3 regions of the Erwinia sp. E602 genome follow, and region 1 is predicted to be linked to each of the others. Evidence: predicted binding sites of a transcription regulator. Region 1 holds the regulator's gene; each other region holds the start of a gene.
What was found. Region 1 encodes LexA, which represses DNA repair genes until DNA is damaged. Its sites were predicted from a motif close to TNCTGTATGTACATACAGNA; they were not measured.

Region 1 (10,433 bases):
ATTGGCCGGTTGCCGCCGCGCAGCATCGCCTGAATGGTCATCGACAGCGTGCCGGTTTTCGGATCGAGCAGGCGGCCGGTGCGTGAGCGTCCGCCCTCCACGAAGTACTCCACCGAATAGCCGCGGGTAAACAGCTCGCCGAGGTATTCGCGGAATACCGTCGAGTAGAGTTTATTGCCCTTAAAGGTGCGACGGATAAAGAACGCCCCCAGCCGGCGGAAAATCGGCCCGGCCGGCCAGAAGTTCAGGTTAATTCCGGCCGCGATATGCGGCGGCACCAGCCCCTGGTGATAGAGCACGTAGGAGAGCAGCAGGTAATCCATATGGCTGCGGTGGCACGGCACGTAGACGATCTCGTGGCCGTCCTGCGCCAGCTGGCGTACGCGCTCACCGCCGTTGACGTTGATCCCCTGGTAAAGCTTGCTCCAGGTCCAGCCCATAATGCGGTCGGTCAGGCGGATCGCCTCATAGGAGAAGTCGGCCGCCACCTCTTCCATCAGTTCGATGGCGTTCTGCTGGGCCTTCTCATGGGAGATTTTCTTGCTGCGCGCCTCGTCTTCCACCGCCTTGGCGATGGCTTTCGACTGCAGCAGCTTGTTAAACAGGTCCTGACGCACCGGCAGACGCGGGCCGATCGCCGCCAGGCGCTGGCGGGCGAAATGCATACGCGCCACGCGGGCCAGCTTCTGAGCGATGGTTTTATCCGTGCCGTGCTCGGTGGCCATATGGCGCAGCGAGACCATCGGCGAGAAGCGCACGAAGCTGTCGCGCCCCAGCCACAGCACCGCAAAGAATTTTTGAATGCCGTTCAGCACCCGCAGATGCGGCTGGCTTTCGCCCTGCACCTCGCGTCCCGGCGCACGGCCAAACATCACCGACACCGGCACCATCTGCACATCAAGGTCAGGATGGCTGCGGTGCAGGTCCAGATAGTCATGGAACAGCTTGACCGAATCCGGGTTTGGCACGTAGTAAGGGAACAGGCGCGGGCCGTCATGGATAAACACATAACGCGGCAACAGGGTGCCATCGATCTCCAGCGGCTGCAGCGGATCCGGCAGCTCCTGTTTGCGACACTGCTCACGCAGCGCCAGGAGATCGGCCTTTGAATCATAAGGCAGCACATACATAATAGGGCGCGACGTATCGAGCCCGAGCTCAGCAACCGGCTCGGCCGGAATTGCCTTACTCTTTACCAGAAATTTAACTGGCAGATTCAAAAGGTTATAATATAAATTACGCCAACCTGACATAGACAACATGAAGCCTCTTGTTAGCAAAGCGCCGCAAGCATACCAGAAAGCGCCAACAGAATCTGTGGTGTTGCAAATTGTGCTACACCCGTCTCCGACGTCAAACTTCTCAAAGGGTTCCCTGATTATGGCAAATAACGCCACCGGCCTGACACGAATCGTAAAAGCAGCCGGTTATTCGTGGCAAGGATTACGCGCCGCCTGGCAGCATGAAGCGGCCTTTCGCCAGGAAGCGATCGCGGCGATTATCGCGGTGGCGGTGGCCTGCTGGCTGGATGTTGATGCCGTCACGCGCGTACTGCTGATCGGTTCGGTGGTGCTGGTGATTATCGTCGAAGTTCTCAACAGCGCGATTGAGGCGGTGGTGGACCGCATCGGCAGTGAAATGCATCCGCTGGCCGGGCGCGCAAAAGATATGGGCTCCGCCGCCGTCCTGCTGAGCATCTTACTGGCAATCGCTGTCTGGGCCATGTTGTTACTGCCGAATCTGCAATGAGTTATCCAAAAAAGGCACTTTCATGCGGCGAAAGTGCGCCAGCTGACCTCTGCAACGCCCCTCTGATGCAAAATTGATCGCCAGCGGGGCGGGTTTGGGTTCCCAAGGGCGAAATAGCTGTATATACTCACAGTCGACTGTATAAACAACCAGGGGGCGGGATGAAAGCATTAACGGCACGGCAGCAGCAGGTCTATGACCTGATTCGCGACCATATTAACCAGACCGGTATGCCACCGACGCGGGCAGAAATTGCCTCGCAGCTCGGCTTCCGTTCCCCCAATGCCGCCGAAGAGCACCTGAAAGCGCTGGCGCGTAAAGGCGTGATTGAGATCGTCTCCGGCGCCTCGCGCGGCATTCGCCTGATGATGGAAGAGGTCAACGGCCTGCCGCTGATCGGCCGCGTGGCAGCCGGTGAACCGCTGCTGGCGGAAGAGCATATTGAAGGGCACTATCAGGTGGACCCGGAAATGTTCAAACCGAGCGCGGACTTCCTGCTGCGCGTCAGCGGTATGTCGATGCGCGACATCGGTATTCTCGACGGTGACCTGCTGGCGGTACACAAGACCGAAGACGTGCGCAATGGCCAGGTGGTCGTGGCGCGTATCGACGATGAAGTGACGGTAAAACGTCTGAAGAAGCAGGGCAACACCGTGCAGCTGCTGCCGGAAAACCCGGACTTCCAGCCGATCGTGGTCGACCTGCGTGAGCAGACGCTCACCATCGAAGGCCTGGCCGTGGGCGTGATCCGCAACGGCAACTGGCAGTAGCGCGACCCACCACGGCTCATCACGCAGCGGCCTCCTCCCCGCCGCTGCGCATTTCCCCTTTGAATTCCTGCGCACGCTTTCCTGCTGCATGACAGCCTGCCTGAATCAGCAATCTTACCGATCATATCCTTTGTGCTGACGTGCTGACGTGCTGATATATAGCCCTGACCGATCGATGCCTGTGACCCGGCGAACGCGTCCAGCCCGTCAGAGGTCGACAGGCAGTGACAGGTGAAGTTCCAGATACAGGTTCCGCACAGGCAAGGATACCGCTCCAATATGAAACTACTTTCCGTTGCCGATAAGCAGCTCTGGCGGCTGGCGGCTGGCGGCTGGCGCTGTGGGCGATCTGGCGGCGTCACTGGCGGCGGGGCACCTGGTTCAGCGCTGAACGATAATGGAAATATTTAGTTACTTACGTGATGCCCAGTCTTAGTCTCTGATTTACATTCACTTTTATCGGTTTTCTGCCTGCAGGAGAGCCGATTTTATCTTTTAATCGTCCACTCAGCGCATATCCGCGCGTTTCTACTATAATTAACTCTGTGTTCAGCGCTAATCCAGATTTTTATCTGGTAATCAGGCGCACTTACAAGACGAATACGCTAAAGGCTGTTCTAAACCTAAGCTGAGGGAGTTATATGATGAATAAAGACGAAGCGAGCGGTAACTGGAAGCAGTTCAAAGGTAAAGTGAAAGAACAGTGGGGCAAGCTGACCGACGACGACCTGACGGTCGTGGAAGGTAAACGCGATCAGCTGGTCGGAAAAATTCAGGAACGTTACGGCTACCAGAAAGATCAGGCCGAAAAAGAACTGAAGGACTGGGAAACCCGCAACGATCACCGCTGGTAATCTCTGCCTCTGAGAATTGGGCTCCTACCCCAGGCACAAGGATCGTGCCAACTCTCACCAACCCCGTAACAGATCCCCTGACTCACTGAGTAGTGACCCGTTACTGTACTGGCTACAGCTCTGTCGCCATTAACCCCGTTTTCTCTTCAACAGACCTGCCTGCAGAAATATCCCGTTTATCCTACAGGTAACCCTGTCAGCGATCGCATCCGCACCCGGCATGCAGGAGCACTGAACTCAACGTCCGCGTTTTTTCGCCGGTGCGCTGTGATCGTGATCGCAGGCCTCATGGTGAGAGCAGGTTTCAATCTCCGCGCAGCCCGAGCAGAAGCCATGCGCTTCAATCACGCTGTGGCCCAGCGTGAAGCCGGTTTTCAGCGCCAGCGATGTCAGGATCGCCTCAACGCCGTCGGCATGTTGTTCGCTCACCGACCCACAGCGATCGCAAATCAGCATCGCCGACGTGTGGGAGTGCTCTTCGAAATGGTGGCAGACTACGTAACTGTTGGTTGACTCTACGCGGTGAATAAAGCCTTGTTCCAGCAGGAAATCCAGCGCGCGATAGACGGTCGGTGGCTTGGCCTGCGGCTCGGACTCGCGCAGCAGGTCCAGCAGATCGTAGGCGCTGATCGCGCCGTTCTGCACGCTCATCAGGCGCAGCACTTCCAGCCGCTGTGGCGTCAGGCGCACGCTGCGCTGCTGACAAATGACTTCCGCCTGCGTCAGGATATTTTCTGTAGTCGTGGTGTTCATTATTCCCTCCTCAGGCCAGACTGAAACGTTATTTTATCACGTCTGTGCTAAAACGCCGAGTTTGCATACCGCTGCTGCCACCGTCCGCCTGGCGTGGCGGGCAAACCGCGCCTGAACGCTATATCCCTGTCCACCAGCGTGCTATCATTGCGCACAATATCGTCACCCCTTTTGCTACAGAGTTTGCGCGTTTCATGACTGAAAAATTCCCTGCACACCGCTTTTCGATTGCCCCGATGCTTGACTGGACCGACCGTCACTGCCGTTACTTCCACCGCCAGCTGACCCGCCAGACGCTGCTCTACACCGAGATGGTTACCACCGGTGCAATTATTCACGGCAAGGGCGACTATCTGGCCTTCAGCCCGGAAGAGCAGCCGATCGCGCTGCAGCTCGGCGGCAGCGATCCGGCGGCGCTGGCACAGTGTGCGAAGCTGGCCGAACAGCGCGGCTATAACGAGGTCAACCTCAACGTTGGTTGCCCCTCCGATCGCGTGCAGAACGGTCGCTTTGGTGCCTGCCTGATGGGCGAAGCGCAGCTGGTGGCCGACGGCATCAGGGCGATGCGCGACGTGGTGTCGATCCCGGTGACGGTGAAAACACGTATTGGCATCGACGAGCAGGACAGCTACGAATTCCTCTGTGACTTTATCCGCACGGTGGCGGAGCAGGGCGGCTGCGACACCTTTATCATCCACGCCCGCAAGGCCTGGCTCTCCGGCCTCAGCCCGAAAGAGAACCGCGAAATCCCGCCGCTGGACTACCCGCGCGTGTATCAGCTGAAGCGCGACTTCCCGCAGCTGACGCTGGCGATTAACGGCGGCGTGAAGACGCTGGAAGAAGCGAAAACCCATCTGCAGCATCTGGACGGGGTGATGATGGGGCGCGAAGCCTACCAGAACCCGATCCTGCTGGCGCAGGTGGATCGCGAACTGTTTGGCTGCGACGGGCCGGCGGCGGATCCGATCGCCGTGGTGCGCGCCATGTACCCTTACATCGAACAGGAGCTGTCGCAGGGCACTTACCTCGGCCACGTAACGCGGCATATGCTTGGCCTGTTCCAGGGCATTCCCGGCGCGCGCCAGTGGCGTCGTTACCTGAGTGAGAACGCGCACAAGCCCGGCGCCGGCGTCGACGTGGTGGAGAAAGCCCTCGCGCTGGTGGCTGACCGCGTGCCGGCGGACGTTGAGTAATCGCCTGATTTTTTGACCACACCTTCGTTAAATTGACCAGGGCAACCGCTGTCCTGGTCATCCCTGCCCAGAGAATTCAGTTAGTTACGCATTCCCCCAACCTGGCACGCTTCTTGTAATATCCCGCTATACCCCCTGTTTCTGTGGAGAGCAACATGCTGGAGATCCTGTTTGTCATTGGCTTTTTTATGATGCTGTTGCTGACCGGTATTTCGCTGCTGGGCATCCTGGCGGCGCTGGCGGTGGCGACGCTGGTGATGTTTGTCGGCGGGCTGTTTGCCATGGTGATCAAACTGCTGCCGTGGCTGCTGCTGGCGCTGGCCGCCGTCTGGCTGTACCGCACCTTTTTCAAACCCGATTCGGCGCGGCGTGACCGTTTCTTACGCTGAAATCAACCCGGCCTGGCGGTGCGGGCTTAGCTAATGCGGAGTGGATCACATCGTGGCACATTGGCGGACGCGATCGGCAATAAAACATATTTTTTACATCCTGTTTCTGTCAGGATGCCTGCACTGAATCAAAACGACTTCATCGCCGCTGACCCTACAACCAGTGCGAAAACAAAAAATAAAATAAGAAACAAAAAAGAGCCTCCGCAAGGAGGCTCTTTTTTTTATGCCTGCGGCTCAGGGGATCAGCAGGCTGGAGCCCTGGGTGCTGCGGCTCTCCAGCGCGCGGTGCGCCTGCTGCGCATCGGCGAGGGCAAACTTCTGCGACTCGGGCACGTCAACATTGATCGCGCCGCTGGCGATCAGCGAGAACAGCTCGTTGCTGGCCTGCGCCAGCGCTTCGCGGGTGGTGATATAGCCGTTCAGCGACGGGCGAGTCACGTACAGCGAGCCTTTCTGGTTGAGGATCGCCAGGTTAACGCCGGTCACCGGGCCGGAGGCGTTGCCAAAGCTGACCATCAGGCCGCGGCGCTGCAGGCAGTCCAGCGAGGCTTCCCAGGTATCTTTCCCTACCGAGTCATACACCACGCGCAGTTTCTTGCCACCGGTCAGCTCGCTGACGCGCGCGGCAATGTCCTCTTCGCGGTAGTTGATGGTCTGCCAGGCACCGGCCTGCAGCGCCCGTTCGGCCTTTTCAGCGGAACCCACCGTGCCGATCAGCCGTGCGCCGAGCGCCTTCGCCCACTGGCAGGCGATCAGCCCGACGCCGCCGGCAGCGGCGTGGAACAGAAAGGCTTCGTCCGGCTGAATCACATAGGTCTGGCGCAGCAGGTAGTGAACCGTCAGCCCCTTGAGGAATGAGGCAGCTGCCTGTTCGAAGGAGATGGCGTCCGGCAGCAGCGCCAGCTTATCCACCGCCACGTTATGCACCTCGCTGTAGGCACCCGGCGCGGACTGGGCGTAAACCACGCGGTCGCCGACCTTCAGCACCTCCACCCCCGGCCCGACGCGGGTAACAATACCCGCCGCCTCGCTGCCCAGCGCCGCCGGCAGCGATGATGGATAGAGCCCGCTGCGCATGTAGGTATCGATGTAGTTAATGCCGATCGCCTTGTTCTCAACCTGCACTTCGCCGGCGGCGGGATCGCGCGGATCGACGTTCACCAGCTGCAGCACGTCCGGACCGCCGTGCTGATGAAACTCTATACGTTTTGCCATCATAGCTCCTGTGGATTGCGTCTGAATGGAGGAGGACGGAAAGGGTGCAAACGGGTATACTTGCCCGTCCCCTCACACGATTTTCGGTAATTGCATCACTATGGCAGGAAATAAACCCACCAACAAATCCTGGGAAAACCGCGAGCCCCGCGACCGACAGATGGAAGGCCTCAAGCTGCCGCCGCACTCGCTGGAAGCCGAGCAATCGGTGTTGGGCGGTTTAATGCTGGATAACGAACGCTGGGATAACGTCTCGGAGCGCGTGGTGGCGAAAGATTTCTTCAGCCGTCCGCACCGCACGATCTTCGGCGAAATGCAGCGCCTGCTGGAACTGGGCAAACCGATCGACCTGATCACCCTCTCTGAGTCGCTGGAAACCAAAGGTGAGCTGAGCCTGGTGGGCGGCTTTGCCTATCTGGCCGAACTGTCGAAAAACACCCCGAGCGCCGCCAACATCGGTGCCTACGCCGATATCGTGCGCGAGCGCGCGGTGGTGCGTGAAATGATCGCCGTGGCTAACGAAATCGCCGATGCCGGTTACGATCCGCAGGGGCGCAGCAGCGAAGATCTGCTGGATCTGGCCGAGTCGCGGGTGTTCCAGATCGCCGAAAACCGCGCCAACAAGGATGAAGGGCCGAAAAGCGTCGATCAGATCCTCGAAGCTACCATCTCGCGCATCGAGTCGCTGTACCAGACGCCGCACGACGGCGTCACCGGGGTGGATACCGGCTACCAGGATCTGAATAAAAAGACCGCCGGCCTGCAGCGTTCGGATCTGATTATCGTCGCCGCCCGTCCGTCGATGGGGAAAACCACCTTCGCCATGAACCTGTGTGAAAACGCGGCGATGCTGCAGGAGAAACCGGTGCTGATCTTCAGCCTCGAGATGCCCGGCGAGCAGATCATGATGCGTATGCTGGCCTCGCTGTCGCGCGTCGATCAGACCAAAATCCGTACCGGCCAGCTTGATGACGAGGACTGGGCGCGTATCTCCAGCACCATGGGCATCCTGCTGGAGAAGAAGAACATGTTTATCGATGACTCCTCCGGCCTGACCCCGACCGAGGTGCGCTCCCGCGCCCGCCGCATCTTCCGCGAGCACGGCGGCCTGAGCCTGATTATGATCGACTACCTGCAGCTGATGCGCGTACCGGCGCTGTCGGATAACCGTACGCTGGAGATCGCCGAGATCTCCCGCTCGCTCAAAGCGCTGGCGAAAGAGCTGCAGGTGCCGGTAGTGGCGCTGTCGCAGCTGAACCGCTCACTGGAGCAGCGTGCCGACAAACGCCCGGTCAACTCCGACCTGCGTGAGTCAGGCTCTATCGAGCAGGATGCCGACTTAATCATGTTTATCTACCGTGATGAGGTCTATCACGAAAACAGCGACCAGAAAGGGGTGGCGGAAATTATCCTCGGCAAACAGCGTAACGGCCCGATCGGCACCGTGCGCCTGACCTTTAACGGCCAGTGGTCACGTTTTGATAACTACGCCGGCCCGCAGTACGACGACGAGTAACCCACCTTTGCCGCCCGTTTCAGCCGCTGAAACGGGCGGATCCACCGCGCATTTCCGCACGCTGCCTGAAATAACGTTGGACATCCGCAGGAAAAATGCGGTTATCTGTCAGCCGTTTGTTCCTCACACCGGCCGGAAATACGATGACCCAGATTGATGATTTCGACCTTAAAATTCTCACCCTGCTGGAAACCAACGGCCGCCTGACCAATCAGGAGCTGAGCGATCTGGTGGGGCTCTCTGCCTCGCAGTGCTCACGCCGCCGCATCAGCCTTGAACAGTCGGGGATGATCCTCGGCTATCACGCCCGCCTGTCGCCGGATGCGGTGGGGCTGGGGGTGATTGGCCTGATTGAAGTGCGCCTGATTAACCACACCGCCGACTACGTCGACAGCTTCCACCGCATGGTGGCGGGGCAATCCGCTATCGTGGACGCCTATAAAACTACCGGTGACGCTGACTACCTGCTGAAGGTGGCGGTGGGGGATCTGGCCGGGCTGAGCGCGCTGATCAGCCAGCTGGTGGCGGGGCAGCAGAGCATCGCCCATGTCAAAACCTCGGTGGTGCTGAACCGGCTGAAAGAGAACGGCGTGCTGACCCGCACCTGACCGGCTATGCACTATGATGGCGCAAATGGCGCACCATCATGGTGCATCTGCTCTGCGGATGGTGCGCTTTCTGTGCGCGATTTGCCGATTTAATGCGTGATTCTGGCGCTTATTAATAAATATATGCACGGAATCACGATTTAAAGCGTTCTGCATTCAATCAGTTAATTCTTATATCTTTCAGAGATCCCTCTGCGGGCACGCCTCTGGTGCGATTCTTGCAAAGTGTCTGGCGTAGAGTCAGCCAGCATCTGGCATTAATCACCGGAAATCACGATCGATGGATAACGTAGTAGAACAACCCGCAAAAGTCCCCCACAGCCTGGTCGAAGATGTTATGGCTATCGTGCTCGGCACGCTGATGGTCTCTTTCGGCGTCACGCTGATGAAGCAGGCCGGCGCGTTAACCGGCAGCACAGCCGGCATCGCCTTCCTGATCAGCTACCTGACCAAAAGCTCGTTTGGCCTGGCGTTCTTCGCCATCAACCTGCCGTTTTACTGGCTGGCGGTGAAGCGTATGGGCTGGGCGTTCACCATCAAGACCTTCTGCGCGGTGGCGCTGGTCTCGCTGTTTACCCAGCTGCACCCGCTGTTTATTCATTTTGCGGCGCTGGATCCGTTTTATGCGACACTGTTCGGTAACGTGGTGACCGGAATTGGGTTTATAGTGTTGTTCCGCCACAAGGCCAGCCTGGGCGGGATCAATATTCTGGCGCTGTGGCTGCAGGACCGTTACGGCATCCGCGCCGGTAAGCTGCAGATGGGCGTCGACACCTGCGTGGTGCTGGCGTCGCTGTTTGTGGTGTCGCGCGAGATGCTGGTGGCCTCAATTGCCGGTGCGGTGATCCTCAATCTGATTATCGCCATGAACCACCGTCCGGGCCGTTACTACGTGTAACCCCGCTGAAAAATAGCGGCGGTGCCCGACCGGCATCGCCAGAACCACCGAACATACAATGGAGATCTGCACCGTGTTTCAAAACGTTGATGCCTATGCCGGCGATCCAATTCTCTCCCTGATGGAGACCTTCAAACAGGACGACCGCGCGCATAAGGTAAACCTGAGCATTGGCCTGTATTACGACGCACAGGGTGCAATTCCGCAGATGGATGCGGTCGGTAAAGCGGAAGCGGAACTGAATGCCCGCCCGCAGAGCGCCTCGCTCTATCTGCCGATGGAAGGCCTTGCTGCTTACCGTGGTGCGGTGGCGCCGCTGCTGTTCGGTGCCGATCATCCGGTGCTGAAAGCGGGCCGCGTGGCGACCATCCAGACGCTGGGCGGCTCAGGCGCGCTGAAGGTCGGTGCGGACTTCCTCAAGTTCTACTTCCCGAATTCGCAGGTGTGGGTCAGTGACCCGACGTGGGATAACCACAAGGCGATTT
Region 2 (10,433 bases), 1.3 Mb from region 1:
CGGACAGCTTAACGCCGGCGATCCGGTGCTGTTCCGCGGCTACCGCGTCGGCTCCGTGGAGACCAGCGCCTTTGACGCCGACAAACGCCTGATGACCTATCAGCTGTTTGTCGCCGCGCCCTATGACCGCCTGATCACCACCAACGTGCGCTTCTGGAAGGACAGCGGTATCGCGGTGGATATGTCAGCGAACGGCATGCGCGTCGAGATGGGCTCGCTGACTACGCTGTTCAGCGGCGGGGTCAGCTTTGACGTCCCGGACGGCTGGGACCGTGGAGAGCTGGCGCAGAACAAGGCGGAATACAAGCTGTTCGACGACCAGCGCAGCACCCAGGATTCGCTGTATACCGACCATAAAGACTTCCTGCTGTTCTTCAACGACTCGGTACGCGGCCTGCAGGCCGGGGCGCCGGTGGAGTTCCGCGGCATTCGTTTGGGTACCGTGGCAGAAGTGCCGTTTACCGCGCCGGGCATCGCGCAGCGCCTGAACAACGACTACCGCATCCCGGTGCTGATCCGCATCGAACCGGACCGTTTCCGCAAGCAGCTGGGTGACGACTTTAACTTCGAAGAGCACCTTAAGGACGGGATCCGATCCGGCCTGCGCGCCTCGATGAAGTCTGCTAACCTGCTGACCGGTTCGCTGTACGTCGATCTGGATTTCTACGCTAACGCCAAAGCTGTTACCGGCCCGACCACTTTCGCTAACTATGAGCTGATCCCGACCACCAGCGGTGGCCTGGCGCAGATCCAGCAGAAGCTGATGGAATCACTGGATAAGATCAACGCGCTGCCGCTGAACCCGATGGTGAATGAGGCGACCGGTACGCTGAAAGAGAGCCAGCGCACGCTGCGCGAGCTGCAGAAAACGCTGGATAATCTGAACAAGATCACCTCCAGCCAGTCGATGCAGCAGCTGCCCGCCGATATGCAGGGCACGCTGCGTGAGCTGAACCGCAGCATGAAAGGCTTCCAGCCGGGCTCACCGGTTTACAATAAGATGGTCGGCGATATGCAGCGTCTTGACCAGGTGCTGCGCGAGCTGCAGCCGGTATTACGCACGCTGAACAGCAAGAGCAACGCGCTGGTATTTGAGGCCAAACCTGGCGAAGACCCACAGCCGAAGAGGGCGAAATAATGATGAAATGGATGCCGGTTGCGCTGGCACTGGTGCTGACCGCCTGTAGCAGCACCAGCGAGACCCGTTACTACCAGCTGCCAAACCTGACGGTAGCTGGTACCGCGGTTAGCAGTCAGGCGCAGATGCGCCCGCTGTGGGTTGAACACGTTGCGGTGCCCGATTCTCTGGCGGGCAACGGCGTGGTTTACCAGACCAGCGACGTGCAGTACGTGATTGCCAGCAGCAACCTGTGGGCCAGCCCGCTGGATCAGCAGCTGCAGCAGACGCTGGTCAGCAACCTGAGCGCCGCGTTACCCGGCGCGCTGGTGACCACCACTCAGCCCGCGGCGGACCACGATACGCTTAACGTGACGGTGACCGGCTTCCAGGGCCGTTATGATGGCCACGTAGTGGTCAGCGGTGCCTGGGTGCTGGAGCATGATGGACAGCTGCGCCGGCAGAGCTTCGCCATTACCCTGCCGCAGCCGGAGGATGGCTATGACGCGATGGTGCGTACGCTCGCGCAGGGCTGGCTGCAGGCCAGCCGGCAGATGGCTAATGCGATTGCTGCAAAACCTTAATTAAAATCATTACTTAGTGCCTAAGCCTTTGATTTTTGAAAATTCAGAATTTTCAGAATCAAAGGTTTTTTTTCGTCCCGTCAGCAGGTTAGGGTGCTTTTCGCTAAAAAAAGTCACGCTGATTACGATTTTTTTACGTCACTATTATGACGCTGGCGTGAAAATTGCGCGTTGATCTTTCATTTTAGCCGGGGTAAAACTGTCCTGTGGTTGCGCACAATCTAACCACTGTTTTCTTTCCACCAGATTCCAAGACTCAGATGAGGGAAACGCGGCATGAAGAGACAGAAACGAGATCGCCTGGATCGGGCACATTCAAGAGGTTATCAGGCCGGCATTACCGGGCGCTCTAAAGAGATGTGTCCATACCAATTACTGGATGCACGATCTCACTGGTTGGGAGGCTGGCGACAGGCCATGGAGGACAGGACGGTTAACGCGTAACCCCTGTTCACAGAAAAGGAATGAACCTCCGCTTAAGCGGAGGTTTTCGTTTTATACCCCGCGGTTTACCCGGCACGGCAATCTTCTGCCGGGGGTGAACGCGGGGGCAAAACTATCAGAACGCGGTGGTGTCTTTAAACAGGCCCACTTTCAGGTCGGTGGCTGTATAAATAACGTTACCGTCAACCAGCACTTCACCGTCTGCCACGCCCATTACCAGCTTGCGGTTGATCACGCGTTTGAAGTGGATGCGGTAAGAGACTTTCTTCGCGGTCGGCAGCACCTGACCGGTAAATTTCACTTCGCCCACGCCCAGCGCGCGGCCTTTACCTTCAGCGCCTAACCAGCCGAGGTAGAAGCCAACCAGCTGCCACATGGCATCAAGGCCGAGGCAGCCAGGCATCACCGGATCGCCGATAAAGTGGCAGCCGAAGAACCACAGGTCCGGATTGATATCCAGCTCTGCTTCCACGAAGCCTTTACCGTAGTTACCGCCGTCTTCGGTCATTTTAACTACACGGTCCATCATCAGCATATTGCCGGACGGCAGTGGCGGGCCTTCAGCACCGAACAGTTCACCGCGACCAGAAGCGATCAGGTCTTCTTTTGTATAGGATTCGCGTTTATCTACCATATTCTCTATAAGCCTTATTTTAATGAAGCACGAAGTTTAGCGAACACGTGTAAGCTGAGCAAGCCCTGTCAGCGCTGGTTGAACCAGTTTAACCAGCGCAGCGGCCAGGGGCGCTGACGCGCGTCTGGCAGGTTAAATTGTGCGATACGCTCCTGAATGGATTGTAGCAGGCAGGGCTGCTTCTCTTTATACCACTCCACGCCGGTTAACAGCGGCAGCGCCTCTTCCACGCCTGAGACGGCCCACAGGTGGAATTTACCCTCACGCACCGCGTCCACCACCTCCTGCTGTAACGAGAGATGACGCACGTTGGCCGTCGGGATGATAATCCCCTGGCTGCCTGACAGGGTGCGCTGGTTGCAGATGGCGAAGAAGCCTTCAATTTTTTCATTCAGGCCGCCGACCGGCTGCACGCGGCCAAACTGGTCTACGGAGCCGGTGACCGCAATCTGCTGATTGATCGGCTGGTCTGCCAGGGCACTGACCAGCGCGCAGAGTTCAGCCAGCGAGGCGCTGTCACCGTCCACTTCGGCGTAGGACTGTTCAAACACAATCGACGCCGAGAAGGGCAGTTGTTGATCCAGGTCCAGTTCGGCCATCAGCCACGCCTGCATGATCATCATGCCCTTGGCGTGAATATTACCGCCCAGCTCGGCCTTGCGCTCAACGTCGGTGAACTCACCGTCGCCGATGTGTACCACGCAGCTGATGCGTGACGGTTCGCCAAACGCCCGCGGATGGCCGGGAAATTCGATCACCGACAGGGCGTTAATCTGGCCAACGGCCTCACCCTCGGTTTCAATCAGGATCTGATCGAGCAGGATGTCATCACGGATCCGCTCACTAAGGAAGCCTTCACGCCATTCGCGGGTGGTCAACGCGTCGCTGAGGTTTTCACCGCTGAGCAGGCCGGCCTCACTGTACAGGGCGGCCTCCTGCAACTGGCTGGTCAGCCACAGGGGATCGAGCGGCAGCGTATCCTGATCGCCGGTGTAACGCGCGCCTTCACGCACCAGTAACGGCCAGAAGTCGGCAGCCGGGGCCTCATAGCCCAGATCCTGAGCGATACCGGTCACCCACTGTTGCCACTGGCTGAACTCTTCATCTTCCGCCAGCTGAATATTTTCTTCAAATTCAGCGTACAGCGCCTGCGCGGCCAGTTCCGGCTCGATCTCCTGGAAATCGGCCAGCACGTCGCGTTCGCCGATCAGCAGCAGGCGGAAACTCAACGGCATCGCGGGTATCGCCAACGGCAGCGGGCGGGTTTCATCCTGCGAGTACCAGATGAACTGGCCGGTGGTCAGCATCTGCTTCAGCCGCATCCACAGCAGCGGCTGTGCCACCAGCGTGCGCAGCGACAGGATCAGCACACCGCCGTTGGCCTGGTGAACCAGCCCCGGCGTCAGCTGGACGTTGCCCTGGTACTGGCGCACGCAGCCAAACAGCTGCTCGGCTTCAATCCAGTCGGCGCAATGGACGCCGCCTTCACTGGCGAACGGCTCGCCGGTGCTCTGTGCCGGATGCCAGTGAACGGTCGTACCGTCGATCTGATAAGAACCACCATACAGCGCACCCGGTTCATCCTCGTGCAGGGAGGAGAGGATACGGTGCAGTAAAGCCAGATATTCAGCACTTTCGGCACATTTAACCAGCATAAGCGGTACTTTTGCCGGGGTTTGCAGGAACAGGTTCAGGCCATTAAACAGGCGCGACTGTACCGAGGCAAAGCACTCTGCATCGGCAACAACGTCCTGGGAAAGAAGATGTTGAAAGCGTTCAGTATCGGGCTGTAGGGCACGCCACTCGAGTTGGTTGCTGGTCAAAGTTATCGTATTTTTCACATTGGAATAAAAGCAGCATTATACAATAATTCAGCCTGTTAAGCACCGCAGACATGCGCTTACGCGGCGGCAGACACATTATTCATCTCACCTCGTCGGTTTTCTTTACTGCCAGATGAAAAAAAGCTGTTATTCTTAAGTCGTTATGTGATCAGCATGAGATTCCGATGAAATATCAGCAACTGGAAAATCTTGAAAGCGGGTGGAAATGGAAGTACCTGGTGAAAAAACACCGCGAGGGAGAATTGATCACGCGTTATATTGAGCAGAGCGCCGCCCAGGCGGTGGTGGAGGAGCTGCTGGCGATGGAGAACCGGCCGGTTGACGTCGCCAACTGGATTGCTGCACACATCAATCCGCTGCTTGAAAACCGGATGAAACAGACCATCCGCGCCCGCCGCAAGCGTCATTTCAATGCGGAACATCAGCACACGCGTAAGAAATCCATCGATCTGGAGTATCTTGTCTGGCAGCGCCTTGCCGGTCTGGCCCAGCGTCGTGACAGCACGCTGTCGGAAACCATCGTGCAGCTGATTGAAGATGCCGAACGCAAAGAAGAGTACGCCAGCCAGATGTCTTCACTGAAGCAGGGACTAAAGGATATGCTTGGCAAACCGGAGTAACGTCAGGAACGGTACGTTAACCCGATGCAGGTATCGCCCGTACTGCACAAAATCAGGACAATAAAAAACCCCGCAGAGCGGGGTTTTTTTGCATCACGGGATGACTTAAGCCTGTGGCTGAGTCACAACGTCTTTGATGCCTTTAACTTCGATCTCTACACGACGGTCTGGCGCCAGGCAGTCGATCAGGGCCGCACGGCCTTTCACGCTGTCACAGGTGCTGCCGGTAACCGGGTTAGATTTACCCTGGCCACGTGCAGAAACTTTGTTAGCCGGGATACCTTTAGAGACCAGGTAGTCAACCACAGACTGAGCGCGCTGCTCAGACAGTTTCTGGTTGTACTGCTCTGAACCGATACGGTCGGTGTAGCCCAGAACAACTACTGAACCGTCTTTCGGATCCAGGTTGCTCAGCTGGGTGTACAGCTGATCCAGAGCCTGCTTGCCTTCTGGCTTCAGGGTAGATTTGTTGAAGTTGAACAGCACGTCAGACTTCAGAGTGAAACGCTTGGTTTCAACAACTGGAGCCGGGGCTGGTGCCGGAGCAACAACCGGTGCAGCAGCTTCTTCCTGACCGAAGCGGTAAGAAACACCTACGCTCAGCAAGGCGTTGTCAGGACGGGTGCCCACAGTACCGGCGTCGCCGATATTGTTGGTCCACTGGTAGTCCAGACGGGTAGCCCACTCAGGGGTCAGTGCGTATTCAACACCAACCGCGGCCAGTGGAGAAACACCGGTGTCGTGGTCAGAGATGCGGCTGCCATCAGAACGTTTCTGAGTGGAGTCTGCACGCCATACCATACCACCCAGACGGGTGTACACGTCCAGGTTGTCCAGCACTGGGTAGCTCAGTTTAGCTGCCAGCTGCACGCCCTGCGCTTTGAATGCGCCATTGGTCACGGTGCCTTTGTAAGGCATACGGCCCAGCCAGTCATAACCCAGCTCGAAGCCCAGGTACTGGTTAGCCTGATAACCACCGAATGCACCCGCGCCCAGCTGATTTTCGTGGGTAGGACCATTGTTGTTTTCGTAACCGTTACCGTAGTAACCTGTGTCATGGTACTGAGACCAGCCCAGTTTAGCACCGGTGTACCAGGTGTCATCTTTAGGGGCGGCCTGCGCTACGGTAGCGAAGCCAGCCAGTGCCACTGCAATTGCGATAGCTGTCTTTTTCATTTTTGCGCCTCGTTATCATCCAAATAGGCAATGAGCTTAAAATAAGCTCTTTGGTTATCCTTGCCGGGCTATGAGCTCATTTATGACTCTTCCAAAAAAGGAGGTTTTTGAGCACCCTGGCGAGATAAAGTCTACAACGTACCGGCAAACTTACAAGTAAGATGTGAGGCCACTCAGCAAAAAAAGGGCGTTTCTTACAAAACTTTTAACATTTCCGAGTGAATTCTGAGGGTGAATGACGGTCTAAATCCCCAGCCAAATCATCCCTGAGCCCCGGTATGACATAATCGGAGGCCCGCACGGCATTGCACAACGAAAAATCCTGAGAAAAATCCTATTTTTACTTAATGATACAAACTCGAGTGAATTTTTAATCCTTTTAACGGTCTCTCCTGCGCAGAAACTGAGCGTTCTGGCCGCATAATTAAACCAAGCGCCTGGCCTGAACCGGCGGCGTGCTCCAGCCGCTGCCGGTCGATTTCTGATATTTCCTCATCAAACCAGCCCAGCACCACACTGTAATTTCCGGTTTGCAACGCTTTGATCATCGCTTCCACGGTCGCAATCGAACCTGAGTGGGGGGCCTGCATCATTTTTTCCAACGGCAGCCCTGACTGCAGCAACCAGTGACGGCTTAGCTTTTGTTGCGGGTTTAGCCACAGCTGCCAGCGAGACTGGGTACTCAGTTGCTGCAGCAGCGGCAGAAGTAACAGCTGAGTCATGCCGGGTTGATTCTGACTGTAAACCAGTTCGCTGACCATGCCGCTGGCGCAGGCAGGGGAGGGGGTGCCGCGCGCTGCTCCATGCCAGGTGCTGTTAACAGACTGAGATTTCAGGGAATGAGTACGCATGATGTCTTCGCTCACGTTGTTACTGTATGAATGTACAGTATATGGCTGCTGAGCAAAGATCAACCTTATTTTTTGATGACGTCTCTCAAAATCGCAATCTAAAACGGCGTTATCTAAATTATTGATTGAACGAGTAACAGGGGAAGCGGCATCCTCAGTGCGTTGATTTAAAGGAAGTTGTGAGAGTTTTCTTAAGCTACGCGGAGGATGATGATGAAAAGTTCAAAGGATAGAATTGAAGCCACCAAACAGCGTCTGGCCGCGCTGGGCTGCGTGGAATCACGCACGCAATTTGGCGGCTATTGTCTCTCGGTAGAAAAGACCGTATTCGCGGTGGTGGCGGAGGGGGAACTCTACCTGCGGGCTTGTGAGCAGGTGCAGCCCTACATCGCGGAACGTAAAATGGTGCCGCTAAGTATGCATAAGCGCGGCGTGCCGGTTGAGATGAACTACTATCGGGTAGACAACGCGCTCTGGTCGGACAGCGATCAACTGGTGGCGCTCTCCAGCCTGTGCCTGAAAGGTGCCCAGCGGCAGCGCGAGGCGCGCATCAGCAACCGGCGGATCAAAGATCTGCCCAATATGGGGTTTCGTATGGAGATGCTGCTGCGCCAGGTGGGTATTTATACCATCAACCATCTTCGTCAGCAGGGAGCGAAACAGTGCTGGCTGAAACTACGGGCCTGCAATAAAAACCTTGGCCTTGCCGCACTCCTCGCGCTGGAGGGGGCAATTGTCGGCCGCCATTACGAAGCCCTGCCGCGTGCGGTGAAGGAGGAGCTGCGCATCTGGTTTTACATGAATGCGCAGCGCGATCGGCGATAACCGGTCTGGGCCGTTAACGGCTGGCGAGATGCCTGTTAAGCCGGGCAATTTCAGGCAGCAGATCGACCAGTAAACCGACCTGCTGCAGCACCAGCGGCTCTTTGGTATTAACCTGGCTCTCCTGGTGTTGAATACGCTCGGCGAGATTGTCGATCATCCTCTGCGCGCGGTCTTCACTGGCGACGTCCGCGTGCAGAATGTCATCGACATAGCAGACGGCATCATCCAGCAATTGCAGCATCTCGTCGCTTTCCAGCCGTTCACGGTGCGCGCCCAGTGCGGAAATATAGCTGAGGAACAGATGGTTCAGGCCCAGCAGTCGAAACGCCGCTTCCCGCAATGCCCGGTCGCTTTTGTTATCGGCTGACAGGCTGGATACCACCGATGCCAGCTCGGCGTCCGCATTGTGCGCATCGCGCCGGGCCACACGATAGTCGAGCCGGTTATCTTTACCCTGATGATACTGCACCAGAATCGCATCCAGATAGCGGCAGTTGGCGTTCAGGGTGCGCTGTGCCACGACGGGCAGCCGGCGGAATCGCCAGTCAGGCCAGATAAACATCACCGCCAGCCAGGCAATACCGCAGCCCAGCAGGGTATCGATGATGCGCGGCAGCGCCACCTCAAAGCCCTCGCCCAGCAGGTTGAAGCAGAACAGCACCAGCAGGGTGATAAACAGGGTGGCATGTGCGTACTGCACGGTGCGGAAGGCAAAAAACAGCACGCCGAACAGCACGATCAGCAGCAGTTGCCCCTCGGTGGAGGGAACCAGCCACAGCAGGGGCAGACCAATGGCGATGCCTGCCAGCGTACCGAGAATACGCAACGTCAGCCTTCGGCGCGTGGCGCTGTAGTTGGGCTGGCAGACGAACAGGCTGGTCAGCAGGATCCAGTAACCATGCTGCAGCCCGGTCAGCTGAATAAAGGCATAGCCGGTGCATAGCAGCAGCGACAGGCGCACTGCATGGCGAAACAGCGGAGATTCCGGGCTGAGATGGCGGCTGAGCCGCAGGCGGATATCCCCCCAGCCGGTCAGCCCGTCGCTGGACAGCCGCTGATCGGACGGCGCTGTGCCGGGCGGGCTCTGTTCGGACTCAATCGTGGCCAGCTGGGCGTCGATCGCCTTCAGGTTATTGAGCAGATAGTGCATCGCCTGCAGCTCGGTGCTGTCCGGCTGCTGGCCGTCCAGACGCGCCAGCGTGGCGTTGAGGTTGTGGAACATCCGCTCGAAGCGCACATCGTGCTGGTAGGGCACGCGTAGCAGGATCGCCTGCGACAGCTGCTCACAGGCGCGTGCCTGCAGCGTCAGCAGACGCTGGAAGCGAAACAGGATATCGCTGGCCCCCCATGACTGACGCAGGTGGTGGTACTGCACGTGCGACGAGCTGGCGCGTTCGTGTATATCCTGCGCGACAAAATAGAAGTGCAGCGTGCGCCGGGTGCCGCGCTGGCCCCGATCGCCGCGCAGGCGCGACTGAATCGAACTTTTCGCCTGGTTTAGCACAGCCACCAGTTTGCTGTTCTCCATCGCTACGGCTATCAGCGCCTGGCGGTCATCCTGCTCCAGGTCCGGGTCAAACAGGCTGGCTTTCGCTTCCAGGTACTGCGCCAGCTGGCTGAAGCAGCGGGATAGATTATCCTGCAGCGGGCGGATCGGAAACAGCAGGTGTCCGCTCAGGGTCAGCAGGTTGTACCACACGGCCCCCAGCAGCAGCAGCAGCGGCTGCAGATACCACTGCTCAAACAGGTTGATGCCAAGCATGGTATAAATAGCGATCAGCACGGCGCCAAAGGCGATTGTGGCGTAACGCGGCCCCAGTGCACCCAGTAAAATAAATCCCCAGCTGGAGATCGCCAGTCCGACCACAAACAGCCACGGATGGGGGAATAACAGCTCCACGGAGACCGAGGCGATGCAGAAACAGGTCAGGGTGATCAGCAGATTACGCAACCTGCCGCTCAGGCGATCGTCGAGGTCGGTCAGCGCCGCCGCCACCACACCAAGGGTCAGCGGAATGGTCCAGCTAATCTGATCCAGCCACCACGGCAGCGCCGCGGTGCCGGCCAGCGCCAGGGTAATGCGCAGGTTATACAGCCAGCTGGTATTGAAAGCGTAGCGGTGCAGCCCGCGGGTGATGAGTGCAGTCATTCCCGGATCTTAGCGGAACTGTCCGCGCGCACGGGCTTCGCGCGCGGCGCGGGCCACCTCGACCGACACCACGCGGCGGCCTACCGGCCACAGCGCAATGGCCGCGATTTTCAGATTGGCGATACCAACCGGAATGCCAATAATAGTGATGCACTGCGCGATACCCGCCATAATATGCATCAGGCACAG
Region 3 (10,433 bases), 2.4 Mb from region 1:
TTTGCCGAACAGCGTATCGGCTGGCAGCTGCAGCTGGCCGCGGAAAAAGGCATTCAGTATGGTAATTCAGAGCTGATTGTCAGCTGCGCGCAGGCGGCGCTCAGCAACCACCATCCTGAACCCTCGCTGCTGCACGGTGACCTGTGGCCAGCCAACTGCAGCGGCAGCGCTGAAGGTCCCTGGCTGTTTGACCCTGCCTGCTACTGGGGAGATCGTGAATGTGACCTGGCAATGTTGTCCTGGTTCAGCGACCTGCCGGCGCAGATTGCAGAAGGCTATGACTCGGTGTGGCCGTTACCCGCGGACTACCGGAAGCGGCAGCCGGTCTATCAGCTGTATTACCTGCTTAACCGCGCTAACGTGTTCGGCGGCAGCTGGATGAATGAGGCGCAACAGGCCGTCGGCGCGCTGCTGGATACGGATGAAGGGGGGAAACAGCAACGCCATGCGCCCTCTGCATAAGGGCTGACATGGCGCATGTGGCTACCAGATAAAGCCCAGCAGCTTAAACAGGAAGTAGCCGGCGACGGCGATAACCAGCGGCAGGATATAGAGCGGGAAGAACTGCAGGAAGATGGTGTGGCGCGGCACGACAATCTTCTCTTCCAGCTGCTGGCGGCTCTGACCATCGGCACCGCGCGCTTTTTCCAGAATCATTTGATCTTCAAGCCCTTCACGCAGATAGCGTGCCTGACGGCCCATCCGGGCCCCTGAGGCCTGCAGCGCCAGCCCGACAAAAATCAGCCAGTAAATCACCCAGAACAGCACGTTCAATCCGGAGTTGAAGTCCGGCACCGGCGAATTATCCCAGAAACCCTGCAGAAAGCCGGTGTTGAAGCGAATCATATCGATCATCACGTGCGCAAAATCCTGCATCACCGCGTTGATCCCTTCCCGTTGTTCACGGCTTTTTTCCATAAACCCCAGCAGTGAAATCACCGTTGATATCAGTGCCGGGATAAAAATGATCCAGCCTGCGATGCGCTTTAACAGCGCAACCCTGCCAGCCTGTTGATAGGTCATGCTTTCTCCAGTCGGTCCGTTGTCTGGCAGTAAGTCTACCTGCACTGGCAGAAAAGTGCCCGCTAAAAGCCTGTTTTTACGCGGCACCCGCGTCGGGAGCCGCCGCCAGTGCATTTTTTCAACGCCCGCTTCGTGCTAAGGTGACGCAAACCGTTAAATGGAGCCGTAAAATGTCACATCGTCGCCCGGTACAGGCCGCAATTTTTGATATGGATGGGTTACTGATCGATTCCGAGCCGTTCTGGCACCAGTCCGAGCTGGAAATTTTCAGCGAACTGGGGCTGTCACTGACGGAAGCCGAGGGCATGCCCGATACCCTTGGCCTGCGCATCGATCAGGTGGTCAGCCTGTGGTACGACGCGATGCCGTGGAGCGGCCCGTCCCAGGCCGAAGTGGCCGAACGGATTATCGCCCGCGTGATTGCCCGGGTAGAAGAAACCCGCCCCTTGCTGCCCGGCGTGCGAGAGGCGCTGGAGCTTTGCAAACGCGAAGGCCTGAAAATCGGCCTCGCCTCTGCATCCCCGCTGTATATGCTTGAGCGGGTGATGGCGCTGTTTGACCTGCGCGGCTACTTTGACGTACTGGCCTCCGCCGGTGAACTGCCGTACAGCAAGCCGCATCCGCAGGTCTACCTGGACGCCGCACGCGGGCTGGGGATCGATCCGCTCAACTGCGTGACGCTGGAAGATTCCTTTAACGGCATGATCGCGACCAAAGCGGCGCGGATGCGCTCCATCGTGGTGCCGGCGGCGGAGAACCGTCAGGATGCGCGCTGGGCGCTGGCCGACGTGCAGCTGGGTTCGCTGACCGAACTGACCGCCGCGCACCTGAAAGGGTAAGCGTCAGCCGCTGCGACCGCATCACGCTGGCATTATCTGGCCACCACCCCCGGTGGTGGCCAGGATCATCGCTGTCACTCCAGTGCAAATCTAAGAAACATCTCCTTAAAATATTTGCTCTTCGTTACAGCGTCACATATTTATTCTACTGTATATATTCCCTATACTGGATACATCGACAGCTATGTAGCCAGGGATCCCCATGACGGCCGAAGGCCATCTTATTTTTGCCATTGCCAGCGCCATCTTTGCCAAGCGCGCTGAACTGACGCCGGTGCTGGCCAGCGCCGACTGGTGGCATATTATTCCGGCGGCGCTGCTCACCTGCCTGCTGCCGGATATCGATCATCCGAAGTCACTGCTCGGGCAGCGGCTGGCCTGGCTGTCGAAACCGATCGCCCGCGCGTTTGGCCACCGCGGCTTTACCCACAGCCTGCTGGCGGTGGCCGGTGGCGTGATGCTGCTGCAGACGCCGCTGCCGGCAGGCTGGCTGATCCCGGCCGATGCCTTTCAGGGGCTGGTGCTGGGCTACCTCAGCCATATCGTGGCGGATATGCTGACCCCGGCCGGCGTACCGCTGCTGTGGCCCTGCCGCTGGCGCTTTCGCCTGCCGATCCTGCGCAGCCAGAAAGGCAACCAGCTGGAGCGCGTACTGTGCCTGGCGCTGGTCGGCTACGCGATGTGGTTTCCACCTGGGGTTGCGCCTTTTGGTCAGAATGGCTGGGCCAGCGGCATGGTCAGCAGCGTGCAGAACAGCGTCAGCAGCCTGATTAATCACCAGAAAGCGCAATAATTGGGCGATTAAATACAAAAAGTTATAATCAATTCCTTTTGGATATAAGCCATGCGCTAACAAGCTGATACCATCCCGCCCCTGTACGACTTGCTGCGCGGCACAAATCAACTGCCGCCAGCCGTGACCTGCTTTGCACACCCTTCTGGAGAACCGGAAATGAATTTTCCTCTGATCGTTAACCTCGTCGCCTTTATCGCGCTGCTGCTGCTGGTCGGCAAAGCCGGCCGTAAGGGCTGGAGCCTGTCGAAGAAAGTGCTGTTTGGCCTGGTGGTCGGCGTACTGTTCGGCCTCGCCCTGCACAACGTCTATGGCGAAGGCAGCGACGTGATTAAACAGTCCGTCAGCTGGTTTAACCTGGTCGGTAACGGCTACGTCCAGCTGCTGCAGATGATCGTGATGCCGCTGGTGTTCGCCTCGATTCTCAGCGCCGTCGCCCGCCTGCATAACGCCTCTTCACTGGGTAAAATCAGCGTGCTGACCATCGGCGTGCTGCTGTTCACTACCGCAATCTCTGCCGCTGTTGGCGTGTTTGTCACCTGGCTGTTTGGCCTCAACGCCAGCGGGCTGGTGCAGGGCGTGCAGGAGACCGCACGTCTCACCGCGATCCAGACTAACTACGCCGGCAAAGTGGCCGACCTCAGCGCGCCGCAGCTGCTGCTCTCCTTTATTCCAAAGAATCCGTTTGCCGATCTGACCGGAGCCAACCCCACTTCAATCATCAGCGTGGTGATTTTCGCCGCCTTCCTCGGCGTGGCTGCCCTGCAGCTGCTGAAGGATGATGCGGAGAAAGGCCAGCGGGTGCTGAAAGCCATCGATACCCTGCAGTCGTGGGTGATGAAGCTGGTACGCCTGATTATGAAGCTGACGCCGTACGGCGTGATGGCGCTGATGACCAAAGTGGTCGCCAGCTCTAACCTCAGCGACATCATCAAGCTCGGCAGCTTTGTACTGGCCTCCTACCTCGGCCTGGCGATTATGTTTGCCGTGCACGCGCTGCTGCTGTCGGTTAACGGCGTCAACCCGCTGCGCTTCTTCCGCAAAGTGTGGCCGGTGATTACCTTTGCCTTTACCAGCCGCTCCAGCGCTGCCACCATCCCGCTGAGCGTGGAAGCCCAGACGCGTCGCCTGGGCGTGCCCGAGTCGATTGCCAGCTTTGCCGCCTCATTTGGTGCCACCATCGGCCAGAACGGCTGTGCCGGCCTCTATCCAACCATGCTGGCGGTAATGGTAGCACCGACCGTGGGCATCAACCCGTTTGACCCGATGTGGATCGCCACCCTGATCGGCATCGTCACCCTCAGCTCGGCCGGCGTGGCTGGCGTGGGCGGCGGTGCCACCTTCGCCGCACTGATCGTGCTGCCGGCGATGGGCCTGCCGGTCACCCTGGTGGCGCTGCTTATCTCCATCGAACCGCTGATCGATATGGGCCGTACCGCGCTGAACGTCAACGGCTCGATGACCGCCGGTACCCTGACCAGCCAGTGGCTGAAGCAGACCGATAAGCAGATCCTGCTTACCGATGCCGATAACGACGCTGAACTGGCTCACCGGTAATAAACTGGCACACTGAATGTAATAAGCCGCAGGCAAAATGCCTGCGGCTTATTTACACAGCAAACTCTCTCACACTGTTTAAAACTGAATGATTATGAGTTGGCCGGTGGCGCTTTAAAAATTTGACAGGGATCGGTTATAAACCCTTTTAAAAGCGGACCAAGCAACGGGATCTTGCCGAGAGTGGCATCATAAATGTTGCTCTCTACGGTGTGCACTAACTGCCCCAGCGGCTTACTGACAGCATTTGCCAGATAGCTAAGAAAACACCCGCCTGAAACCTGATTAACGTGTTGAACGGAAAGTTGTTTCATAATTACCTCACTTTAATGAATATCCGTTTCGGATAGATCGCAGGTATCTGCAATACCGTTGGCACAGTAACCGGCGGGCTGGTTGGTGACTATGCTATAAGCAGCCAAATTCGCTTTATCAGAAATTCACCGATCGTTCCTTTTCAGCAACGTTTCTCCACGGGTTGATTGAGGCCGTACCACGCTGAACGTCAACGGCAGGATGACCGCGATACGCTGACCCGCCAGTGGCTGCAGCAGACCCAACTGACCAATGCCAGTAACGATAACGAAGCCTGAATGGCGCAGCGTTAATCGCGTAATACGCACAGCGTTATCCTCCAGCCCGGATCGCCATCCGGGCTTTTTTATATCTTAATTTCGCCCAATCATGGCGGTCAGGTAAAGGAATCGTTAAGCGCTGTAAGCAGCAGATAATGCGGTAAGGTTAGCGCTTGTGTTTCGGCCGGCAAGGGCCGATGCTGGCGACAGTTGCAACAGGAGAACCCCTATGAAAAAGGTGATGACCACGCTACTCGCCTTCACGCTGCTGGCCCCGACGCTCGCCTCTGCCCATCCCGGCGGCTGGGGACCCGGACCGGGCTGGCACGACGGCGGCCACGGCGGCCCGGAATGGCGCCACGGCGGCCCGGGACGGCTCTCATTTCTGCCGGATGCCGCTGCAGCGGTGCTGATCGGCGGCCTGACTTATTACGTGCTGAACGGCACTTATTATCAGCGTGAGCGTGATAACAGCTACGTGGTGGTTGACCGACCGGTTGAACGTTACAGGGGCGGCAGCATGCACGCGCTGGACTACAACGGCGAGCGCTTCTACGTTGAGGATGGCCACTACTACCGGCGCAATATCGACGGCCAGTATCTGGAAGTGCCGCGCCCGCCGGGTTTATAATTCACAGGCATAAAAAAATGGCCGCTGAACTTACAGCGGCCATTTTTATGCTCTTACGGCGGCACGGCGCGGATTCAGCGACGTACCGACGAGTGCGGTTACTGATTGGTCTGCGGGTCGGTATCGTACTCTTTACAGCTCTGGAAGCCGTAGTTCATCACCCGACCGGTGTCGTTGTAGCTGACAAAGTAGGTCTGGGTTTTGCCATCGCGCTCTTTCAGCACGTAGGTCTGGCAGGTACCGCGGGCGTGCACCATGGTGATCTCCGTGGCAGGAGGCCCGGCGAGGTCACGCACCTGAGCACGCGTCATGCCTTTTTTAACGTCCTGCACCACCGGCTTGGTGACATAGCTTTCGGCGCGGTCATAGGCAGTACAGCCCGATAAAACTGCCAGAGTGACTGCGGCACCGATCAATCCCGTCATTTTACGCATTTGTTATTCCTCATTTTTTATCCATGTCCCACTAATCCTGGAATACAAATTCAGATTAATCAAATCTGTTACAGAAAATGATACCGCAGGCGCGGCACGATGTTTATAATAAAAAATTGAGAACGATCGTTCGCATCATGCTGGCCGCTGCGGCCTCAGCGTGGGCGGCCCCCAGCAGGAGCTCATTACCGATGGTTACCCCCGCCGAAGCGCGCGATGAACGCCATCGCCTGCGTAAAGACGAAATCATTACCGCCGCCCGCCGCTGTTTCCGCCAGCACGGCTTTCACGCCGCCAGCATGGCCCAGCTGGCAACGGAGGCGCGGCTCAGCGTCGGCCAGATCTATCGCTACTTCACCAGCAAAGACGCCATCATCGGCGAGATCGTCACGCGGATTATCGATTTTCGCCTGCAGGAGATGAAAAGCACCAGCGACAGCAGCCACCTGTGCGAGCTGCTGGCCTGGCGGCAGGTGCTTAACGAAGACGATGAGGCGCTGATGTTCGAGGTCGCCGCTGAAAGCACCCGCAACCCGGCGGTGGCGCAGATGATGGCCGACGCCGACGCCCGCCTGTTCAGCCACGCCTGCCAGAAAGTGCAGCAGCAGCACCCGCACCTCAGCGATGAACGTGCGCGCGCCTGCGTCGAGCTGCTGGCGGTGATGGTGGAAGGCACCTCGTGGCGGCGGCTGATGCCGCAGAAGGCATCACCGAAACAGCTCTACCCGCTTTACCAACAGTTTTATCACCTGCTATTTGATTCCGAGGCATCATGACATCTGCACACCCTAGCCGTATGGGTTACGCCATTACGCTTGGCCTGCTGGCGGCCCTTGGCCCGCTCTGCATTGACCTGTACCTGCCCGCCCTGCCTTCCCTGGCCAGCGACCTGCAGACCTCCACCGCCAGCGCCCAGCTGAGCCTGACCGCCGGGCTGCTGGGCCTTGGCGTAGGCCAGCTGTTTTTCGGCCCGCTGAGCGACAAATACGGACGCCTGCGCCCGCTGCTGCTGTCGCTGGTACTGCTGCTGATCGCATCGATTGGCTGTGCGCTGGCACAGGATATTAACCAGCTGCTGCTGGCACGCCTGTTTGAAGGGCTGTCGGGTGCCGGCGGAGCCGTACTGTCGCGCGCCATCGCCCGCGACATGTACAGCGGCCACGATCTGACCCGCTTCTTTGCGCTGCTGATGCTGGTCAACGGCCTGGCTCCGATCGCCGCCCCGGTGATGGGCGGCGCGCTGATGGCGTTCCTCGACTGGCGCGGCCTGTTTATGACCATCGGCGTGATTGCGATGCTGCTGTTTATCCTCGCCCGCCTCAAACTGCATGAGACGCTGCCCGTGGAGCGGCGTAGCCAGGGCAGTATCTTCTCAGCGTGGGCCGCGCTGGGCCAGGTGGCCACCTATCGGCCGTTTATGGGCTTCTGCCTGACCCAGGGCTTTATGATGGCCGGGATGTTTGCCTACATCGGCGCGTCACCCTTCGTGCTGCAGGAGATCTACCAGTTGACTCCGCAGCAGTTCAGCTTCTGCTTCGCCGCCAACGGCATCGGCCTGATTATCGCCTCGCAGACCGCTGCTCGTTTCAGCCGCCATTTTGGTGAGTACAGGGTGCTGAAAGCCGGCCTGACGCTGGCGTTTGTCGCCTCTGCCAGCCTGCTGCTGGCCGGCATCAGCGGCGCGGCGCTGCCGGTGGTGCTGATCGCGCTGTTCTGCAGCGTGGCCAGCAACGGCGTCATTTCGGTGACCGCCTCGTCGCTGGCGATGCAGAGCCAGGGCCACCGGGCAGGCAGCGCCTCGGCGGTGCTGGGCGTCACCATGTTCACCCTCGGCGGCATCAGCGTCCCGGTCACCGGCATCGGCGGCACCTCGATGCTGACCATGACCGCCACCATCTTCGGCTGCTACATGCTGGCGATCCTGATGTTCACCCTGCTGGCGCAAAAGCCCAGGTCCGCGTGATTTTTCAGCAACCGACGCGAGACATAAGGGATTGATGATTGTTGTTTCGCGTGATGCGCGTTAGCTTAATCAGACGCAACTGCCAATCGCCACCTCGGGTGGCGCTGAATCTGAGGAGTATCAGATGTCTCTGCAACAGGAAATTATCACCGCGCTCGGCGTTAAACCGGCCATCGACGTTGACGCCGAAATCCGCACCAGCGTCGATTTTCTTAAGGCGTACCTCAAACGATATCCGTTCATCAAGTCGCTGGTGCTGGGCATCAGCGGCGGGCAGGATTCGACCCTGACCGGTAAGCTGTGCCAGACGGCGATAAGCGAGCTGCGCGCAGAGAGCGGCAACGGCGACTATCAGTTTATCGCCGTGCGCCTGCCGTTTGGCGTGCAGGCCGACGAGCAGGACTGCCAGGACGCCATCGCCTTTATCCAGCCCGATCGCGTGCTGACGGTCAATATTAAGGCGGCGGTGCAGGCCAGCGAGCAGGCGCTGCGCGAGGCGGGCATCGTCCTGTCCGATTTTGTGCGCGGCAACGAGAAAGCCCGTGAACGGATGAAAACCCAGTACAGCATCGCCGGCATGACGGCGGGCGTGGTGGTCGGCACCGATCACGCGGCGGAGGCGGTCACCGGCTTCTTCACTAAGTACGGCGACGGCGGCACCGATATCAACCCGATTTTCCGTCTCAACAAGGGCCAGGGTAAACAGCTGCTGCAGGCGCTGGGCTGCCCGGAACACCTGTACCTGAAACAGCCGACCGCCGATCTGGAAGACGATCGTCCGGGGCTGCAGGATGAAGTGGCGCTCGGCGTCACCTACCAGCAGATTGACCGCTATCTGCAGGGTGAAAGCATCGAGCCGGACGCCGCGAAGACCATCGAAGGCTGGTATCTGAAAACCGAGCATAAGCGCCGCACGCCGATCACGGTATTTGACGATTTCTGGAAACAGTAACACGTTGTGCAGGGCGGAAATTTCTGCCCTGCGTACTTCTCTCAGCCAGATTACCCATTCGCCTCCTCCATGCCGCTCCTGTGTCCGGCGTTGCATCACATTATCTCTTCCCCAGCCTGTGTCACCCGTCAACTGTCATCTGTCATCTGTCATCTGTCATCAGCATTCGCAATCCGCAATCCGCAATCCATTACGATCGTCGATGCCCGCTTCGCCACCCGGCATAGCCTGCCACCGCGCATTTTTGCTGCTATACTGTACAGGCAAACAGTAATCGGAGTGATGTGTGAGTAGAAGAGCCACAAGCCCCCGCCTGGCGTTCGAGGCAGCGGCCATTTATCAGTATCCTGAGCACCTGCGGCCGTGGCTGGAAGACCTGCCCACCCTGCCCGGCGTCTATATCTTCCACGGTGAAAGTGAAACCCTGCCGCTGTATATCGGTAAGAGCGTCAATATCCGCAGCCGGGTGCTGTCGCACCTGCGCACCCCGGACGAAGCGCGCATGCTGCGGCAGGCGCTGCGCATCAGCTGGATCCCCACCGCCGGGGAGCTGGGCGCGCTGCTGCTCGAGGCGCAGATGATCAAGCTGCAGCAGCCGCTGTTTAACAAACGCCTGCGCAAAAACCGCCAGCTCTGCTCGCTGCGGCTGGATGACCAGCGCCCGCAGGTGGTGTCGGCACGCGAGGTCGATTTCTCGCACACCCCCAATCTGTTCGGCCTGTTTGCCAGCCGGCGGGCGGCGCTGGAGGCATTGCAGAAGATCGCCGACCAGCACCAGCTCTGCTATGGCCTGCTCGGGCTGGAGTCGGTGACCGCCGGGCGCGGCTGCTTCCGCGCGGCGCTGAAGCGCTGTGCCGGTGCCTGCTGCGGCAAAGAGAGCGTGGAGGCCCACCAGCAGCGGCTGCGTGTCGCGCTTGACGCGCTGCGCGTGCAGTGCTGGCCGTGGCCGGGGGCGGTGGGCGTGGTGGAAGAGCGGCCGGGTCAGAAGCAGATCCACGTCATTAACAACTGGCTCTACCTCGGCTCGGTCAGCGAGCTGGCGGACGCCACGGCGCTGACCAGCACGCCGCCGGGCTTTGACAGCGACGGCTATAAAATCCTCTGCAAGCCGTTAATCAGCGGCAGGCTGCCGGTTATCCCCCTCGGCGGGTAAACGTTAAAAAAAACCGCCGGGGCTGACCACCGTCCTCGGACGGGTGGGCAACACCGGCGGTTTCAATTAATGCCGCGCGAGGCTAAGGCTTCAGCGCGGCACCGGACTGCTTACGGCGCGAAGTTTAGTCTTCGGCTGGCAGCATTTTACCTTCATGACGCGGCTTTTCAGTCAGACGTTTCTCAAAATTCTGGTTGAACTGTTTTTTCTGATCGGCGGTCAGCACGTTATACAGCTTGTTTTCGGTTTCCAGACGCGCCAGCGCCATCGCTTTGCCGTTGACCGTCATTTTCTCCGCCTGGGCTTCCGCTTTAGCCTTATCGAAGCTGTCCGCCGCGACGATGCTGTGCAGCGCACGGCGCTCCTCCAGCGAAGGACGTTTAAAATCTTTGTGCGCCGTTTTCAGAATGTCACGCATCTGCTGTTTCTGCGCGTCGGTCAGGTTGAGGCCTTTAAACTGATGCAGGCCGTCCGGACGCGGCGGCTTATGGTTCATCGGTTTTTCAGCCCCGG

Region 2: a site for LexA is predicted at 7,291-7,310, ahead of sulA (SOS-induced cell division inhibitor SulA). Genes of this name have one in related genera too.
Region 3: a site for LexA is predicted at 2,009-2,028, ahead of GKQ23_RS10730 (metal-dependent hydrolase). Genes of this name have one in related genera too.

Annotation. Positions count from the first base shown of each region.
Region 1 is NZ_CP046582.1:4,441,532-4,451,964, reverse strand. It holds gene plsB (glycerol-3-phosphate 1-O-acyltransferase PlsB) at 1-1,253, opposite strand, end outside; gene GKQ23_RS22030 (diacylglycerol kinase) at 1,381-1,749, shown strand; gene lexA (transcriptional repressor LexA) at 1,911-2,519, shown strand; gene GKQ23_RS22020 (CsbD family protein) at 3,164-3,373, shown strand; gene zur (zinc uptake transcriptional repressor Zur) at 3,611-4,126, opposite strand; gene dusA (tRNA dihydrouridine(20/20a) synthase DusA) at 4,321-5,319, shown strand; gene pspG (envelope stress response protein PspG) at 5,478-5,708, shown strand; gene GKQ23_RS22000 (quinone oxidoreductase) at 5,946-6,926, opposite strand; gene dnaB (replicative DNA helicase) at 7,027-8,442, shown strand; gene GKQ23_RS21990 (Lrp/AsnC family transcriptional regulator) at 8,586-9,050, shown strand; gene GKQ23_RS21985 (YitT family protein) at 9,331-9,948, shown strand; gene GKQ23_RS21980 (amino acid aminotransferase) at 10,022-10,433, shown strand, end outside.
Region 2 is NZ_CP046582.1:3,167,176-3,177,608, reverse strand. It holds gene pqiB (intermembrane transport protein PqiB) at 1-1,138, shown strand, start outside; gene pqiC (membrane integrity-associated transporter subunit PqiC) at 1,138-1,701, shown strand; gene rmf (ribosome modulation factor) at 1,978-2,145, shown strand; gene fabA (bifunctional 3-hydroxydecanoyl-ACP dehydratase/trans-2-decenoyl-ACP isomerase) at 2,261-2,779, opposite strand; gene GKQ23_RS16175 (Lon protease family protein) at 2,848-4,602, opposite strand; gene matP (macrodomain Ter protein MatP) at 4,788-5,243, shown strand; gene ompA (porin OmpA) at 5,349-6,419, opposite strand; gene sulA (SOS-induced cell division inhibitor SulA) at 6,764-7,270, opposite strand; gene GKQ23_RS16155 (TfoX/Sxy family protein) at 7,484-8,095, shown strand; gene yccS (YccS family putative transporter) at 8,109-10,244, opposite strand; gene GKQ23_RS16145 (YccF domain-containing protein) at 10,254-10,433, opposite strand, start outside.
Region 3 is NZ_CP046582.1:2,064,366-2,074,798, reverse strand. It holds gene GKQ23_RS10745 (fructosamine kinase family protein) at 1-462, shown strand, start outside; gene GKQ23_RS10740 (YniB family protein) at 484-1,023, opposite strand; gene hxpB (hexitol phosphatase HxpB) at 1,194-1,862, shown strand; gene GKQ23_RS10730 (metal-dependent hydrolase) at 2,065-2,655, shown strand; gene GKQ23_RS10725 (L-cystine transporter) at 2,815-4,212, shown strand; gene GKQ23_RS10720 (hypothetical protein) at 4,305-4,526, opposite strand; gene GKQ23_RS10715 (DUF6515 family protein) at 5,017-5,418, shown strand; gene osmE (osmotically-inducible lipoprotein OsmE) at 5,517-5,852, opposite strand; gene GKQ23_RS10705 (TetR/AcrR family transcriptional regulator) at 6,044-6,628, shown strand; gene GKQ23_RS10700 (multidrug effflux MFS transporter) at 6,625-7,815, shown strand; gene nadE (ammonia-dependent NAD(+) synthetase) at 7,940-8,767, shown strand; gene cho (excinuclease Cho) at 9,054-9,920, shown strand; gene spy (ATP-independent periplasmic protein-refolding chaperone Spy) at 10,045-10,433, opposite strand, start outside.